Regions from separate parts of the Ruegeria sp. AF8 genome, predicted to be linked through region 2. Evidence: riboswitches for the same ligand, from Rfam matches in the RefSeq annotation. Region 2 holds a riboswitch; each other region holds the start of a gene.
What was found. Region 2 has a riboswitch for cobalamin ahead of ACR0AO_RS18670 (CbtB domain-containing protein). Riboswitches for the same ligand answer to the same signal wherever they lie in the genome.
Positions count from the first base shown of each region.

Region 1: linked by a shared signal. The riboswitch ahead of ACR0AO_RS08635 (hypothetical protein) and the one ahead of ACR0AO_RS18670 (CbtB domain-containing protein) in region 2 are both predicted to bind cobalamin.
Region 3: linked by a shared signal. The riboswitch ahead of bluB (5,6-dimethylbenzimidazole synthase) and the one ahead of ACR0AO_RS18670 (CbtB domain-containing protein) in region 2 are both predicted to bind cobalamin.

Region 1 covers NZ_JBQFYW010000003.1:280,823-285,977, forward strand. The annotation lists gene ACR0AO_RS08625 (DNA polymerase III subunit gamma/tau) at 1-556, opposite strand, end outside; gene ACR0AO_RS08630 (protein-tyrosine phosphatase family protein) at 788-1,231, shown strand; gene ACR0AO_RS08635 (hypothetical protein) at 1,271-1,675, opposite strand; cobalamin riboswitch at 1,764-1,970, opposite strand; gene ACR0AO_RS08640 (TetR/AcrR family transcriptional regulator) at 1,987-2,607, opposite strand; gene ACR0AO_RS08645 (alpha/beta hydrolase family protein) at 2,694-3,554, shown strand; RNA gene ffs (signal recognition particle sRNA small type) at 3,584-3,682, opposite strand; gene ACR0AO_RS08655 (bifunctional 2',3'-cyclic-nucleotide 2'-phosphodiesterase/3'-nucleotidase) at 3,722-5,155, opposite strand, start outside.
Region 2 covers NZ_JBQFYW010000014.1:51,044-56,198, reverse strand. The annotation lists gene ACR0AO_RS18690 (DUF302 domain-containing protein) at 33-497, opposite strand; gene ACR0AO_RS18685 (DUF1636 family protein) at 645-1,004, shown strand; gene ACR0AO_RS18680 (hypothetical protein) at 992-1,474, opposite strand; gene ACR0AO_RS18675 (CbtA family protein) at 1,541-2,233, opposite strand; gene ACR0AO_RS18670 (CbtB domain-containing protein) at 2,237-2,407, opposite strand; cobalamin riboswitch at 2,443-2,652, opposite strand; gene cobF (precorrin-6A synthase (deacetylating)) at 2,677-3,438, opposite strand; gene cobA (uroporphyrinogen-III C-methyltransferase) at 3,431-4,159, opposite strand; gene ACR0AO_RS18655 (cobyrinic acid a,c-diamide synthase CobB) at 4,156-5,155, opposite strand, start outside.
Region 3 covers NZ_JBQFYW010000004.1:264,328-269,482, forward strand. The annotation lists gene ACR0AO_RS10165 (leucyl aminopeptidase family protein) at 1-603, opposite strand, end outside; gene ACR0AO_RS10170 (hypothetical protein) at 667-1,056, opposite strand; gene ACR0AO_RS10175 (carbonic anhydrase) at 1,206-1,856, shown strand; gene bluB (5,6-dimethylbenzimidazole synthase) at 1,917-2,684, opposite strand; cobalamin riboswitch at 2,729-2,906, opposite strand; gene ACR0AO_RS10185 (hypothetical protein) at 3,085-3,477, shown strand; gene ACR0AO_RS10190 (aspartate-semialdehyde dehydrogenase) at 3,537-4,559, opposite strand; gene ACR0AO_RS10195 (glycosyltransferase family 4 protein) at 4,673-5,155, opposite strand, start outside.

The sequences.
Region 1 (5,155 bases), on a different contig from region 2:
GATCGAACCGCTGACAGCGGGACAGAACGGTGACCGGGACCTTGCGAATCTCGGTGGTGGCGAAGATGAACTTTACATGTTCGGGCGGTTCTTCCAGCGTCTTGAGCAGCGCGTTGAAGGCGCTGGTCGACAGCATGTGAACCTCGTCGATGATGTAAATCTTGTAGCGCGCGCTGGCGGCGCGGTAGCGGACGCTGTCGATGATCTCGCGGATATCGTTCACACCGGTGCGGCTGGCGGCATCCATTTCCATCACATCGACATGGCGGCCTTCCATGATGGCGACGCAATGTTCGCACTTGCCGCAAGGGTCGGTGGTCGGCCCGCCATTTCCATCCGAACCGATGCAATTCATGCCTTTGGCGATGATCCGCGCGGTCGTGGTTTTTCCTGTCCCCCGGATACCGGTCATGATGAATGCCTGCGCGATCCGGTCCGCTTCGAACGCGTTTTTCAGCGTGCGCACCATCGCATCCTGACCGACCAGATCGGCAAAGGTTTCAGGGCGATATTTGCGGGCAAGGACCTGATAGGGGGCGGGTGCGGTGTCGGTCATGTCTGCTCTGCCGGATTCGTCTTGAAAACGCAGCGTAGTGCGCCGCGATGCCCACGTCCACAGCGGCCGCATCGATTTTGGTTTGGATTGCAGACAAGCCGGGGTAAAACACCTGAGTATCGATTGGGAATTCCGGATCTGAGTGCGCTGGTTGTGGGGGGGGAACTGATCGTGTCGCAACTGGTGATCTATGGCCTGCAGGTGGGCGGGGGAACTCTGGCAATTTGCCAGATGCCGGGCCGGGGCGGAACCTATGTTGACGATCTTGATACGATTGCCGACTGGAAACCGGGCCTTGCGATCTCGATGACAACCGAAGTCGAGATGATTCAGGATGGGGCGCGTCATTTCGGATTGGACATTCAGGGCCGGGCCTGCCGGTGGTCGCATCTGCCGGTCGAGGATTTCGGGATACCGTCCCGCAGCATCGAGGAGAAATGGGCTGTGGCCAGCGCGTCGGCCCGACAGGCTCTGGCTGGTGGCGGACGGGTGCTAATCCATTGCCGTGGCGGCTGCGGGCGATCAGGGATGGCGGCGCTGAGACTGATGGTGGAATGTGGCGAAAAGCCGGCAGATGCGCTGACGCGCTTGCGCGCAATTCGCCCCTGCGCGGTGGAAACCGAGCCACAAATGGATTGGGCGCTGAAAGGGCAAAGGGTGTCGCACCGGCCCTGAGGCCGGCTTGCGGTTCCAACTGCGGCCTTGGCTATCCGGTTACAAAGCTGCGTGGTGCGGCGCCTCTGACGTTCTGCGTTGGACGGGAAGCGCCTCCAAAAGCGCGCAGGGCATCGTTTTGACCCAACCCGAAGGAAAGGCGGTCGCAGTCGGGTTCAAAAGCGCATCCGCGATCCGGTTCAGCCGCTCGACATCGGCGTCAGCATCGACACCGCAGAAAATTCGGATGCGGGTGTGATCGGCGCGAAAACTGGCGTCGCACCCGGCGGCGCAATGTCCAAGTTCGCATTTTCCGTCGATTTCGAAGGTGTCTTCGGTGACGGATTTTGACGCCGATATCGCCTGCGTCAGCTTTGTCGCCATCTGCGCCAATGCGGGGCAGGGTTCCCCGGTTTTCTGACACAGGGTTGCCGTGAACAGGTGGTTGTCGGTTTTCCAGATCATATTGCGCCCTCCGCGCCGTGGACGAGGGCGATGGACGGGATAGACAGCGGGCTGCCGTCAAACCCAGCCCGGACACCCCGCCCGAATTCGAGTTTCAGTTCCGATGGCAGGTCTCCTGACTTGCGGGTTGTCGCTTGGCCGACCTTCCCGGCCCATGGGCCAGTGGTGTTTCGGCTGTGCTCTCCGCCTACAGTTGCGGGGGCAGTCGCGGCTTGGGTTCGAAATTGAACCGCACCGTGTTCCCTTTTCATCCCGGCCGTGCTCACGACCGGAAACCATCGCTCAATCGCTAGCGGGCGGGCGGGACCGGGTCAAGGAGATTTCCATTTCGCAAGCGCCCTTGCTGCGTCGCGCCGGGGATCTTTGCGCGGGGAGCCCGGCGACGGGTGCAGTCGGCCCGGCAAGGCACGCAGGATATCCGATGACTGCCTTGCCCGCGCCAGTTGCCATCCGCCCTGAAGCAAAACGAAAAGCGTATCTGCCGCAACGCCGGGCTCTGCCACGCCAAGCCGCTTTGCGTGATGCGCAACTTCGGAAATCCAGCCTTCGTACAGATGATAAGCGTGGTTGCGGAACCTTGTATTGTCGGGCCCTTCGAACAGGGTGGCCGAGATGGGACAGGTGTTCCACTGCCCCGATTTGTCAAAAAGTTTCGCGATTTTGTGGCACAGGGTTTCGGCGCCGGACTCGAAACTTTCCGCCGGTTCAAAAGAATCGGCGATAAGCCCGAGCATCGCGTCAGACGCCCATGTCGCCGCCGCAAGCGCCAGGTCGGCCTTTCCATTCGGGAAATGGTGGTAAAGTGAACCCTTTGGCGCATCAGCCGCCATCAGAACCTCGGACAGGCCGACACCGTGATAACCCGACCGCTGGAACAGGTTGGCGGCGGCGCGTATCAGACGTTCTTTTGTCGGCAAGGGACGTACGGTCATTTGCGGGGATTATTGACATCATTGGACCGATTGGTCCAGAGGGGGATGTGTAGACCGATTGGTCTAGATCATCGAGGAATGGCGCTATGTTGGATGCTCAGGATGCGGTACTGGTCGAGGAATTTCAGTTCCGCTCGGGAACGCGCATGCTGGCCGCCCGCCTCTATCGCACGACAGAGGCGCCTTCGGTTGCCGTTGTGATCAACGGCGCGACAGGCGTTCCAAAAGACTATTACCGGCATTTCGCCAGATGGCTGGCCGGAGAACACGGCATGGCCTGCCTGACTTACGACTATCGGGATTTCGGCAATTCCAAGGTTGGCCGCCTGAAAAAATCCACGACGTCGATGGCCGATTGGGCGCTGGTCGACATGCCGGCGGCCACGGCCGAAATGCGGCAACGGTTTCCGGATGCGAAACTGTGGGTCATCGGGCATTCGGTTGGCGGGATGCTGGGCCCGTTGCAGCCGGGAATTGAACAGATCGACCGGATGATCTGTGTCTGTTCTGGGCTGGTTCAGCACCGCGATCATCCCTGGCCGTATCAGGCGCTCGCCCGACTGTTCTGGTTCGGACACGTTCCTCTGCTCGTCAAGAGTTTGGGTTATCTGCCGGGACGTCTGACGGGCTTTGGCTCCGATCTGCCTCCGCAGGTGTATTGGCAATGGCGAAAGTGGTGCACGTCCGCGCATAGTTACCTGCCCGAAACCGGAAAGACGCTGCCGAGACCGGACTGGGAAAGAAGTGGCGCCTCGGTCGATTTAATCGCATTTTCCGACGATCACGTGATCCCGCCGAAATGCGTATGGCGACTGGCGGAGGTCTACGGGAACAGGTCACGCCGGCGCATATTGACCCCGCAGGAATTCGGATTGACGAACGTCGGGCATCTGGGGGCGTTCGCACGCAGAAATGCCGCAGTCTGGCCCGCGCTCATCTCGGGTTAGGCCGAACCGGTTTGCAGGTGATTTTCGGATAGTGAGAGGTTGGACATCGACCCAAGCGGGACTCGTTGTGGCTGCTTCCTTCCGGACCTGACCAGGTTGGCGAGGCGCTCGCCCGCGCCAACCTCTCGCCGGATGATATAGGTGAGATGCCGGGCAAAGACAACCCGTCACAGGGACAGGCGCAGGCACAGGAATCCGCCCGGATCGACGCCCAGCCGAACCGGTTCAAAGCCTGAAAGCTCTTCAAGATAGCGCAGGGCATCCGGGCCTGTTTTCAGAATCACCGAGGTTTCGTTCATCTCCGCGAACCGCCAGGGGTGCGCCGTCGCCTGCAATGGGTCGATTGGAAGGCGCCCCTCGACATAATCCTTCAAGATGCGCTGAATGCGCAGAGGCGGGATGTCGATGCCGCGCGCATCGCTCAGGGCAGAGAAATGACCGCCGCCATTGAACCGGTAGTTGTTGAGGGCCACGACAAATCTCTGGCGGTCACCGACGGGGCTGCCGTTCCAGACAAGGTCACGAATGCGCCGGTGAGTCAGGTCCGTCAGGCCGCCGTCCGGGCGGAATCGAGGTGGTGAAGTCAGATCGATCATGTATTCAACGCCATGAATGACATCGAAATTGTGGCCTGCGCGGGACGGGTCGATCAGATCGATATCCCGGCTTCCGTCCGGAACCTGATTGAACAGGCAGGCCGACATTTCCAGCCATTCCCGCAATTGCGCTCCGGTCACGACAGCCGCGCGCAATTCGTTGGGAAAAACGCACAGATCCGCAATATGGCGCATGGACACAGCGCCTGCCGGCACCTCTGTATAGTTGCCTGGGCCGGCCCGGCCTCCGAATTTCGCCGGCGATACGGCGGACAGCATCGGCAGCGCCGCCTCGGGCAATCCAGTCAGAAACGGGCGTAATGCCGCCATTTGCGCGGCTGCAACCAGTGCAAGGCCACGGTCTGCGGCGCAAAAGGAAAAATAGCTGTGCATCGACTGATCGACCCGCCCGACTGGCTGGTGCATCCGTTTCAGCGTATCACCATGCCCGGGTTTGAAGATCTGAACCAGCTCGGGGTCCTCGGGTGCGTTGCGACGAACGCGCCCGTTGCTGTCTCTGCTGCAGATCGGGCGCAGTTCAGCCGCATGTTGCGCGACTCTCCACTCGCCAGCCTCTCGGGAAAGCGTCAGATCGATCACCCCCAGATGCGATCCTGACGATCCGGGCATGACAACGGGTTTGCCATGAACCAGACCAGTGTCGCCCGAGACATGGGCAATGCCGTTGTGATCCAGCCCGGGTAGCGTCAGGTGCGTATGCCCGGCGACCACCGCGTCAATCCCCTCAATTGCAGCCAGCGGAACCACCACGTTTTCCATCCGGGATTCGGAAGAAGCTTCGGCCAGACCTGAATGGGCCAGGGCGACGATCACGTCGCATCCCTTTTGCTTCAGGTTGCGTACGGTTGCTGTGGCGGTCTCAAGAATATCTGTCGAGGTCACACGGCCATCAAGCAGATGCGCTTCCCAATCCGTCGTTTGCGGCGGCAAAACCGAAAAGACACCGACTTGCAGCACGCGTGTCTCGACACCAGCCACAAACCG
Region 2 (5,155 bases):
AGGAAGGTGCAAGCGACTTCACGCCGGTGTGACTATTTTGACGCCGATTCCGCGACGGATTGAAACTTTTCGTCCAGTTCCTGTGCGATGACCGTCAGCGCATCGCCGCCCTCATCCAGATAGGGCGCAAAGACGTGGCTGGGTGTCTTATAGGACAGCGTCGCACTGCCGTCCTCGTTTTCGGTCACATAGAAACGGATCGGTGCTTCGATCATGGCCGCGGTCGAAGTTTCCAGAACGCGGACCGCATAGTCGTTGTTGAAAGCGCCCATAACGCGATTGCCCGGAATGGTGATGCCGCGCGCCGCCGCCGCCTTGGTCGGCCCGGCCTGCGTCACAACGATCAGTCCGTTGTCCTTGATTGCCACCGCCGTGTCCTGGACCAGCTCGTCATAGGTCTTGTTCGTCGGATGCACCTGCCATCCTTCGCGGGGTTCGAGATCACCGGCCCATGCGGGCAAGGCGGCAAGGCTAAGGGCGGTCCACAGACGTTTCATCGTTCCGGCTCCGGTTCGTTGTCAGGCATGTGATGGCAGATTTTGCAAATATCCGGTGTCACAATCCCGTGTCCGGTCAACCATACAGTGCTTGCGTCGACACGGCGAAACCCGCAATAACGGCCCGACGCAGGAAAAGGCCCGCTCATGACCGCACAACGCATCCGTTTGCTGATCTGTTCCAGTTGTCTGGGCACACGCGACCGCGAGACCGAGCGGCAAGCCGTGAGTGCTGCACTGGACAAGGCGGGGATTGCGGATCGGGTCGAACTGACGGAGCACGCCTGTTTCAGTGCCTGCGAGCAACCGGTCGCAGTGGGTTTGCAGGGGCAGGGGTTGGCGTCATATGTCTTTTCCGGTCTCGATCTCGCACAGGATGCCGCCGATATTGCCGGAACCTGCCGGACCTATCTGGACAGTTCCCTGGGCTGGATCGAAGACGCCCGGCCCTGCGGGCGACTTCGCTTGTGTTTGCGGACCCGGATGCCCGCGCTTCAGTCGACCTGAACCGTCACCGAGGCGGTTACAGGCTCATCCTCCACGGTCAGTTGGCTGTGACTGTTGGTGTTGAGCGACACTTTGACCTCGACCTCGCCCTTGGGCAGTTCGCCAATGTGCATCCACTCGCCATAGAGGCGGGCCAGCTTCACGCCGTTGACATAGACATGCGCATGGCCTTCGCCGGGAATATCCTCAAGCGAGGCGTTTTCCGGCGAAAAGCGGAAGTTTTTCGGCATGACATGCAGGTTCCAGCCGGCCATCGGATCTTTGATCAGTTTCACATCGAGGCCCGGGGCATCTGCACCGGCAGGCAGGTTGATGGCCGCGCCATGATCATGGGATTGGGCGCTGCCGTGTTGAGCGGGGTCGCCATGGTCGTGACCATCGAACGTGACTCCATAAGCCGCCGCCGTGACGAAACCGGCGCCGCCACCAAAGATCAGACCTATACCGAAGAGAGCAAGAGAACGGAACATGTGTTTCCTTTTGTCATGAATGTTCCCGCCAGGCACGATGGCCCGGTGGGATGTTTCATTAATCGCTTACGCGTTGGCTTCGGCGCGTTTGCCTTCGGCTTGCCAGAAGTATCCCGCGAATGTCCCCACAAGCACCCAGGCCGCCATGCCGACGCCAAATGCGCGGGCTGCAAACAGGGCGCCCAGTTCGGTTGGGACCGGGCCGGTGAAACTGTCGGGCTCGGCTACGCCAATCAGGTGCGGCGCCAGCAGCAACGCAGCGGCGATCAGGTAGCTGACGACATTTCCGCCAAACGCAATCAGCCACATTGCGACTCCGGTGGCGGCAACGGTACCCGTCCACCAAATTTGGCGGGCAGTGATATCCGTATAAGCCACACCCGGAACTTCGGGAGCCAGGGTCAGCCCCGGCGCAAAGTGGAAGGTGATGAAACCCGCCAGCCCCCACAAAATGCCGGTTCGGGCGTTGACCTCGTGTCCCATGCGTTCGGCAACCGACATCAGAGCCACAACGACCAGGGCGTAGCCCGTATAGGTCAGCATGGCGAAGATGATGCTCAGCCCATCGCGCATCAGATCGAAACCGGGCAATTCCGGTTGTGCCGAAACGGCGTCGGCACCGAAATGCACCAGTTCACCGGACTCGTAGAGTTCGGCATGAAGCAGGACGGGCTGCACAAAAACAAGCTGCAGCAGGGCGGCAATCAGCCCTGCTGCAGCACCAGCGAACAACGCGCTGGTCAGAATGCGACTGAACATGGGTCAGTGGCAGGGAAAGCCAGTTGCGTGGCGCACGTCATGAGCGGCGTCGTGCAGGGCGGATGCCTGTACATGGCCGGTCAGGGTGATAATCCCCAGACCCAGAACAACAGCAAACAGAGCCGGAAGGAAGGCCGAACCGGAAGCAGATGCCTTGAGCGTTTTGGTCGTCATTTTAGTCCTCCTGAGCCGCCGCACCCGACGGCCGGTGTTTCGTTTCATGCCTGGCAGGTCTCCTGGCTTGCGGGTCAGCGCCTCTGTTCGCCTTCCCCCCGGACAAATCCGGGAGTGGCTGGTTGAACAGAGGCTCACCGCTTACAGTCGCGGGGGCGGCTTTGGCTTTGACCACAGCTGTGGCCGCACCAAATTCCCTCTTGGCACCGGAACGCTCCGGCAGGACCAGACTCTTTCATTTAGCCGTTATGCAACGGATGGCGCAATTCTCAATTGCGACCATTTTTTTCATTTTCGCGCTTCCGCAGCAAATAGATGTCCATGATCCAGCCGTGATCGGCCCGCGCGGTTGCGCGGGTTTCCAGAATCTCGTCCGCGACTTCGGCCAGCGGGCCGCTGATCAGAAGCTCTTCCTTCATGCCGACATAAGCGCCCCACCAGATATCGAAATTCTTCATCTCGAGGCATTGGAACGAGCATTCGCCATCCAGCATGACCGCGACCTTACCGGCGCCGTCCGGCCAGCCTTCTTCACGGATGCGGCGGCCGGTGGTGACAATGTAGGGCGCGCCGATATCGTTGACCGGAATGGCATGCGCCGCCGTCAGCGCCTGCAGTGCGGTGATGCCGGGAATCACCCGCGTGGCCGGTTGCGGTTTCAGCCGTGAGGCGATTCGCAGCGAGCTGTCATACAGTGACGGATCGCCCCAGATCAGCAGCGCCACATGGCGGGCATCGGGGTGGGCGGCAATCGCCTCGTGCCAGCGCAGGGCAATGGCGTCGTGCCATTCGTCCACGCCGCGCAGATATCCCTCATCGGTGCGCCGTTTGGGGATGTCGAAATAGGCAATTCGTGGCTGCGTATTGGTGATCTGTGTGATGATCTTTTCGCGCAGTCCGGCGAGGTCGGCCTTGTTCTCGCCCTTGCGGGGAATGAGGATCAGATCCGCCGCCCGGATCGCCTGTGCGCCTTGAAAGGTGACATGATAGGGGTTGCCAGTACCGATGCCGATCAGGTTCAGTTCATACATCCCCGAACTCCGCCAATGGGCCATACAGAATCAGGGCCGGGGCGGTGCCGATTTCTGCCGACAGTTTGTTGGCCAGCCCGCCTATCGTCGAGCGGTGCAGGGTTTGTTCGGGAGTCGAGACCGATTCCGCCATCAGCGCCGGGGTGTCCAATGGCAGGCCATGAGCGTTCAGCGCCTCGACCAGCAGCGGAAAGGTGCGCTTGCCCATGAAAACGACGCTGGTGGCGCCGGGATCGGCCAGCGCGGGCAGGTTCAAATCCTGGGGCAGCTTGCCGCTGACATCGTGTCCGGTGACGAACTGCACCCGCCGCGCGGTCAGCCGCCGGGTCAGCGGAATGCCCGCTGCCGCCGCCGCGGCAACCGCCGAGGGGATGCCGGGGATGATCTCGTACTCGATCCCGGCGTCGCGCAGGGCGAGCAGTTCTTCCTCGAGCCGTCCGAACAGGCCACCATCGCCCGATTTCAGCCGCACCACGCGCTGTCCGGTCCGGGCATAATCCACCAGCAAGCGGCTGACATGATCCTGTTTGGGCGATGGGCGGCCCGCGCGTTTGCCCACACCGACCAGATCGGCGTCTTCGCGTGCATGGGTCAAGATCGGGCCGCTGCTCAGATCATCAAAAAGCACCGCGTCGGCCTTGCCCAGACGATCCACTGCCTTGAGCGTCAAAAGCTCCGGATCGCCGGGGCCGGAACCGATGAAAGAGACAAATCCGCTCATGCCGAGGCCTCCGCGATCAGATGAAAGAAGGTGCCGGTGACGTTGCCGCGCACCGAACCGGTTTGCGGCCCCTCCGCGCCCTCGGCGTCAAACACTCGCGCCAGCGGGGCGTCGGGTTGTTCGACAATCGAGGAATAGTGGAACTCGTGCCCTCGCAGCGCCGCGCCCGCAGTAAAACCGGGCATCGGGGTCAGCAGTTCCGCCTTGCGATAGCCAAGGTTGAACTTGCGTTTCTGGTACGATGTCACCAGACCCAACAGGCCCGCCATCTCGTGCCGCATCCCGTCCTTGTCGATCAGCGCCTGACCGAGGGCCATGTAGCCGCCGCATTCCCCATGTACGGGTTTGGTTTCGGCGTGTTTGCGCAGCCCGGCCAGAAAGGTTCCGGCAGCCGCAAGGGTGCCAGCGTGCAACTCGGGGTATCCCCCCGGCAGCCACACCAGATCCGCATCTGCCGCCGGCGCCTCATCGGTCAATGGCGAAAACGGCAGGATCTCGGCCCCCGCCATACGCCAGCCTTCCAGCAGGTGCGGATAGGTGAAGGAAAACGCAGCATCCCGGGCCAGTGCGATCCTCTGAGCCGGCGGGCGCGGCAGCGCGGCCGACGATGGCTCCTTGGGGCCTGAGGAAGCCGCCCGCTTGATCGCCGCCAGATCCACATGTTCACGCAAAAACGCGGCATAACCTGCAATGGCGCTCTCCAGATCGGGATGTTCGACCGCCTGGATCAGGCCCAGATGTCGCTCGGGCAGGGTCAGATCGCCCCGCCGCGGAAGCACGCCCAGTACCGGCAGGCCCGCGCGCTCCATACCCAACCGGGTCAGACGTTCGTGTCGGGGGCTGGCGCAGCGGTTCAGGATCACACCGGCAAAGGGCAGGTCGGGATTGTACATCCGAAACCCCAGTGCCGTGGCCGCCGCCGACTGCGCCTGTCCGCCCACATCCAGCACCAGCACAACCGGCCAGCCCATGCGCTGCGCGGTTTCGGCGCTCGAC
Region 3 (5,155 bases), on a different contig from region 2:
GACGGCGTGGATCATCGGCAAATTCCGTGCCAGCAGGTCGTCACCTGTCACGGTCTCGCAGCTGGCGCCGAACTCGCCGGCCAGCGCCTCGACTGCCGTCTGCAGATGTTCCGGCCCCATATCCGATGCCGGTGTGTTGATCAGATCGCGGATCAGGGTTTCGGCATTCGCGATCGCCTCAATCCGGCGGGCGTCGATACCGTCGGGCGCGACCAGCAGGGCCCCGGCCGGAGATTGCGACTTATAACGGTCAAAGGCATATCCGGTCAGCAGCCATCCCAGCGCCTCGTTGGCCGCCTCCTCTTTCTTGAGGCCCGATACGATGCGATAGTCGCCCTTGGGCAGTTTTTCTGCGGCGGCGGCCAGCGGGAAACGCTTGCGCGCCCGCTTGGCCGCGTCGCCGTATCCGGCCAGCACGAACCGGACCGCGCCCTCGCCGCCCGGAACCAGAAGCGTCTGCCCCAACGCCCCGGTGAAGCCGTTGGATGCGACCCATCTGCGGATCTCGGTGTCCTGCGCCTCCAGCCAGGTGTCCAGCTCGGACTGTGCGATCACATGCAGGTGCAGGGCATCGTCGGAAGGCGGGGCAAAGGACAGGGTCATGAGCGGCTCGCATCGTTGAATCGTGGCCCAGACTACTCCGCGCCGATCCACCTGCAAGCCATTTCAGACGGAAAGGTTCCGTTGATCCCAAACCGCGGTCAATGACCGCTCTCCAACCCGGATGAGCCGGAACAGCGTGGCGCTGGCGGCGACCTGATCGTCCGCATCCACCGCTTCGGTGACATCGCCGGCGACCCGGACCAGCGCGGTCATGCCGACCTGTTCGGCAATTGCCACCAATGAACGCGCGGCCCTGCGCAGACCCGGCCAGTCACGCTGCCGCCACATCCGTTCACAACCCGACAGACGCAGGGCCAGCTCCTCGATGGCCCGGCACAGCACGTCCTCGGCACCCGAGTCGCCCAGTTGATCATAAAGATTGCCCAGAGGGTCTGGATCCAGACGCACGGACTCCCTCTGAACGAGTGTGATCACTTTTTCCACCACGTTCACCCCAATCATTTCGCACCCCCACGGCACGACGGCATCCTGAGGCCACAGTAGTTCGCAAATGGTTTCCGGGGAGGCAGATAATGTCTCGAATTTTGTTTCAATTCGGATTAGATCACCCTGCAGCACGGAAATCTTCGGGGATCAAAGGAATGGAATTCGCTAAACCTCTGCCAAATTACCTGACCAAGCGCTACCACGGCTGGAAGGCCACCACCTATGCCGAGAACGAGGCCTGGTACCGCACGCTGGCCAGCGAAGGCCAGCATCCGCGCGCCATGGTGATTTCCTGTTGCGACAGCCGGGTGCATGTCACTTCGATCTTCGGGGCCGATCAGGGCGAATTCTTCATCCACCGCAACATCGCCAACCTGGTGCCGCCCTATGCGCCGGATGGCGACCATCACGGTACCAGTGCGGCGATCGAATATGCGGTCACCGCGCTCAAGGTGGCGCACCTGATCGTGCTGGGGCATTCGCAATGCGGCGGCGTTCAGGGCTGCATCGACATGTGCAAGGGGCAGGCCCCACAGCTTGAGGCCAAGGAAAGCTTTGTCGGCCGCTGGATGGATATCCTGAAACCGAAATACGATCTGGTGGCGGATCTCAAGGACAGCACCGAACAGGCCCGGCAGTTCGAAAAGCAGGCGGTGGTGGCGTCGCTGGAAAATCTGATGACCTTCCCGTTCGTGGCCTCTGCCGTCCAGGAGAAAAGCCTTAGCATTCACGGCCTGTGGACCGATATCGGCGCGGGTGGGCTGCAGTGCTACGATCCTGCGGCAGGCAAGTTCGTACCTGTCTGAGATATCAGGGAACGAAGTTTTCCGGGCACCGTACACCGGTGCCCGAACATGCCTTTGCGGTCAGTCCAGCCGTTGTGACAAAAATGTCCCGTCCGCAATCGACGCCTGATCTGCGCACAGGCGTTCGGTCAGCCCCGCATCGGTGCCGGTCTGCCCCCATTGATCATGGTGTACATGGTTCGCGACGGCGAGGCGCGGACGCCAGCCGGCCTTTTCCAACTCAGGCCTGTCGTGAAATCCTCGAACAAGCCCGACGCAAAGATACGCGACAGGTATGACATCCGTGGGCAGGTTCAGGAGTTCTTTCAGCGCGTCATTGTCAAGAATTGAAACCCAGCCGACGCCCAGCCCCTCGGCCCGCGCCGCAAGCCAGAAGTTCTGCACGGCACAGACCGACGAGAACATGTCCATCATCGGAATATGGGTGCGGCCGATCACCACCGGCCCGGCACGGCTGCGGTCGCAAGTGATGCAGATGTTGAACGGCGCCTCAAGGATACCTTCGAGTTTCAGCTTTCGGTAAGTATCGCGCTGCTCGCCCGAGAACATCAGCGCCGCCTCGGCATGGGCCTCGGCAAAAAGGTCATGCACCTGCTTTCGGGTGCCGCGGTCGCGCAGGATCAGGAAATCCCAGGGCTGCATGTAACCCACAGACGGCGCATGATGCGCCGCCAACAGGACACGACTCAGCCGGTCCTCGGGTATTGGGTCAGGCAGGAAATCACCTCGGGTGTCGCGGCGGGTCAGGATAGTACGATAAACCGCTTCGCGGCTCGCCTTGTTAAAGGCATCGGGCGCCAGCAGCGCCGGTTCTGGAATGGTGGCCATCGGAGTCCCCTTGGATGGTCCCGCGCCGCCCGCCGTCCACGCGGACCGCGCCATCCCTCTCGGCCGGTCTTCTGACTCGGGATCATCCCGTGCGAACCCCTTCCCGGCCAAGGCCAGTGGTTCATGTCCGCACAGTCCCCCTTACAGCGTTGGGCACGTCGCGGGTTTGCACCGCGTTCCCGATTCTCCCGACAGGCGGGCACCGAAAGGTGGGCGGACACTAGACACCCATGCAGGGCAGTCAACGAAAAAGAGGCGCGTTTTCCCTGGCCTTGCGTACGCCGCTTGACAGGCTCCTCCAGTTTGGACGGTTCGATCCGCTTCAGTCGAGGCAAGAACTTGTGCGCCATTGTGGCGCGCGTTAGCATTTCTTCCTGTGATTGTTTAAGAGGGATTTGTTATGGCTCGTCATAGTTATGGCCATGCCGTTGAAGGCACGCGTGTTTCGGACGCGAACGTCGAAAGAACAAGGCAAAACAGAGGTCGGACCAAGCCGGGGATAACCGCAACCTATAGGATCGTTTCAGGTGCAATTTGTGTTGTCACAGGGTTCGCCATGCGGTTGGCGGCGAAAACAATAAACGATCCCAGCTTTACCCCGGAAACAGCATCGAATTTCCTGCCCGCGCTGCTGTTCGCGTTTCTGTATCACGTCGTCGTATTCGGCGGCATGTTCATAGCGATTATTTTCTACAAAAGGTACCCGAGGTTCGCCTGGATCATCTTTGCAAACTTCTTTGGCTATACGTGGGCCAGCATATCGATTCGAAGCGGTGGGTTTTTCGGGCTGTAAACAATAGCAAAGAAGGCGACACATTGTATCGCCTTCTGCAATTCCACATCCAACCGGTTTCAACCCTTTTTCAGTACTTCCCGGCCCAGAAGCTCGGCGATCTGCACCGCGTTCAGGGCCGCGCCCTTGCGCAGGTTGTCGCTGACGCACCACAGGTTCAGGCCGTTCTCGATGGTCGAATCCTGACGGATGCGGCTGATGAAGGTAGCGAAATCGCCGACGCATTCCACCGGCGTGACGTAGCCACCGGCCTCGCGCTTGTCGATCACCATGATGCCCGGCGCCTCGCGCAGGATGTCGCGGGCCTCGTCCTCGTCCAGAAACTCTTCGAACTCGATGTTCACGGCCTCGGAATGGCCGACGAACACCGGCACCCGCACACAGGTCGCGGTGACCTTGATCTTGGGGTCCACGATCTTCTTGGTCTCGGCCACCATCTTCCACTCTTCCTTGGTCGAACCGTCTTCCATGAAGACGTCGATATGCGGAATGACGTTGAAGGCGATCTGCTTCTGGAACTTCTTCGGCTCAACTTCGTTGATCGGGTTGTAGACGGCCTTGGTCTGATCCCACAGCTCGTCCATCCCCTCTTTGCCGGCACCGGAAACCGACTGATAGGTCGAAACCACGACGCGCTTGATCCTGGCGCGGTCATGCAGCGGCTTCAGCGCGACAACCATCTGCGCGGTCGAGCAGTTGGGGTTGGCGATGATGTTCTTGTTCTTGTAGTCGTGGATCGCCTGCGGGTTCACTTCCGGCACGATCAGCGGGATTTTGGGGTCATAGCGATAGAGCGACGAATTGTCGATCACCACACAGCCCGCCGCCGCCGCCTTGGGTGCGTAATCCTTGGTCGCGGCCGAGCCCACGGCGAACAGCGCCATGTCCCAGCCGGTAAAGTCAAAGGTGGCCAGATCCTGGGTGGTGAGTGTCTTGTCGCCAAAGCTGACTTCGGTGCCCAGCGAACGGCGGCTTGCCAGTGCGGCAAGTTCGTCCACGGGGAACTGGCGCTCGGCCAGGATGTTCAGCATTTCGCGGCCCACGTTACCCGTGGCGCCGACGACGACGACGCGATAGCCCATTTTCCGTCTCCAAAGTTAAGGACGCGCGTTCATAGCACCGTTTGTCCGAGAAGAAAGGGGTATAGGCGCCGTATTTGCCCTGCCGGTGCTGATTTGAGGCGTGGCGCGGTGTCTCAGCCCCCGGACAGCAGGCCCTGATACACCTCGACCAGCGCTTTTGCCTCGCCTTCGATATCAAAATGGCGTTCGACATGAGTTCGGGCAGCGGTCCCGGAACTTGTCAGAGAATCGCGGTCCGCCAGCATCCCGGCTGCCGCATCGGCCAGGGCCTTTATGTCATCGGGCGCCACGACGCGGCCCAGCGACGGATCGGTCACGATCTCGGAAAACGCGCCCACATCCGTGGCCACCACCGGCACGCCGCAGGCCATCGCCTCCAGCGGGGTCAGGCCGAACCCTTCCCAACGCTGCGGCGCGATGAACAGGTCCAGTACCTGATACCATTCCGCGATCCTGTCCACCGTGACCTCGGGCATGAACAGGATACGGTCGGCCAGCCCGGCCTCGGCCACCTTCCGTTTCAGATCGTTCAGAAATCCCACATGCTTTTCGGTCGCCCGCCCCATCACGATGCCCGACACATCGTCGAAGCGCCC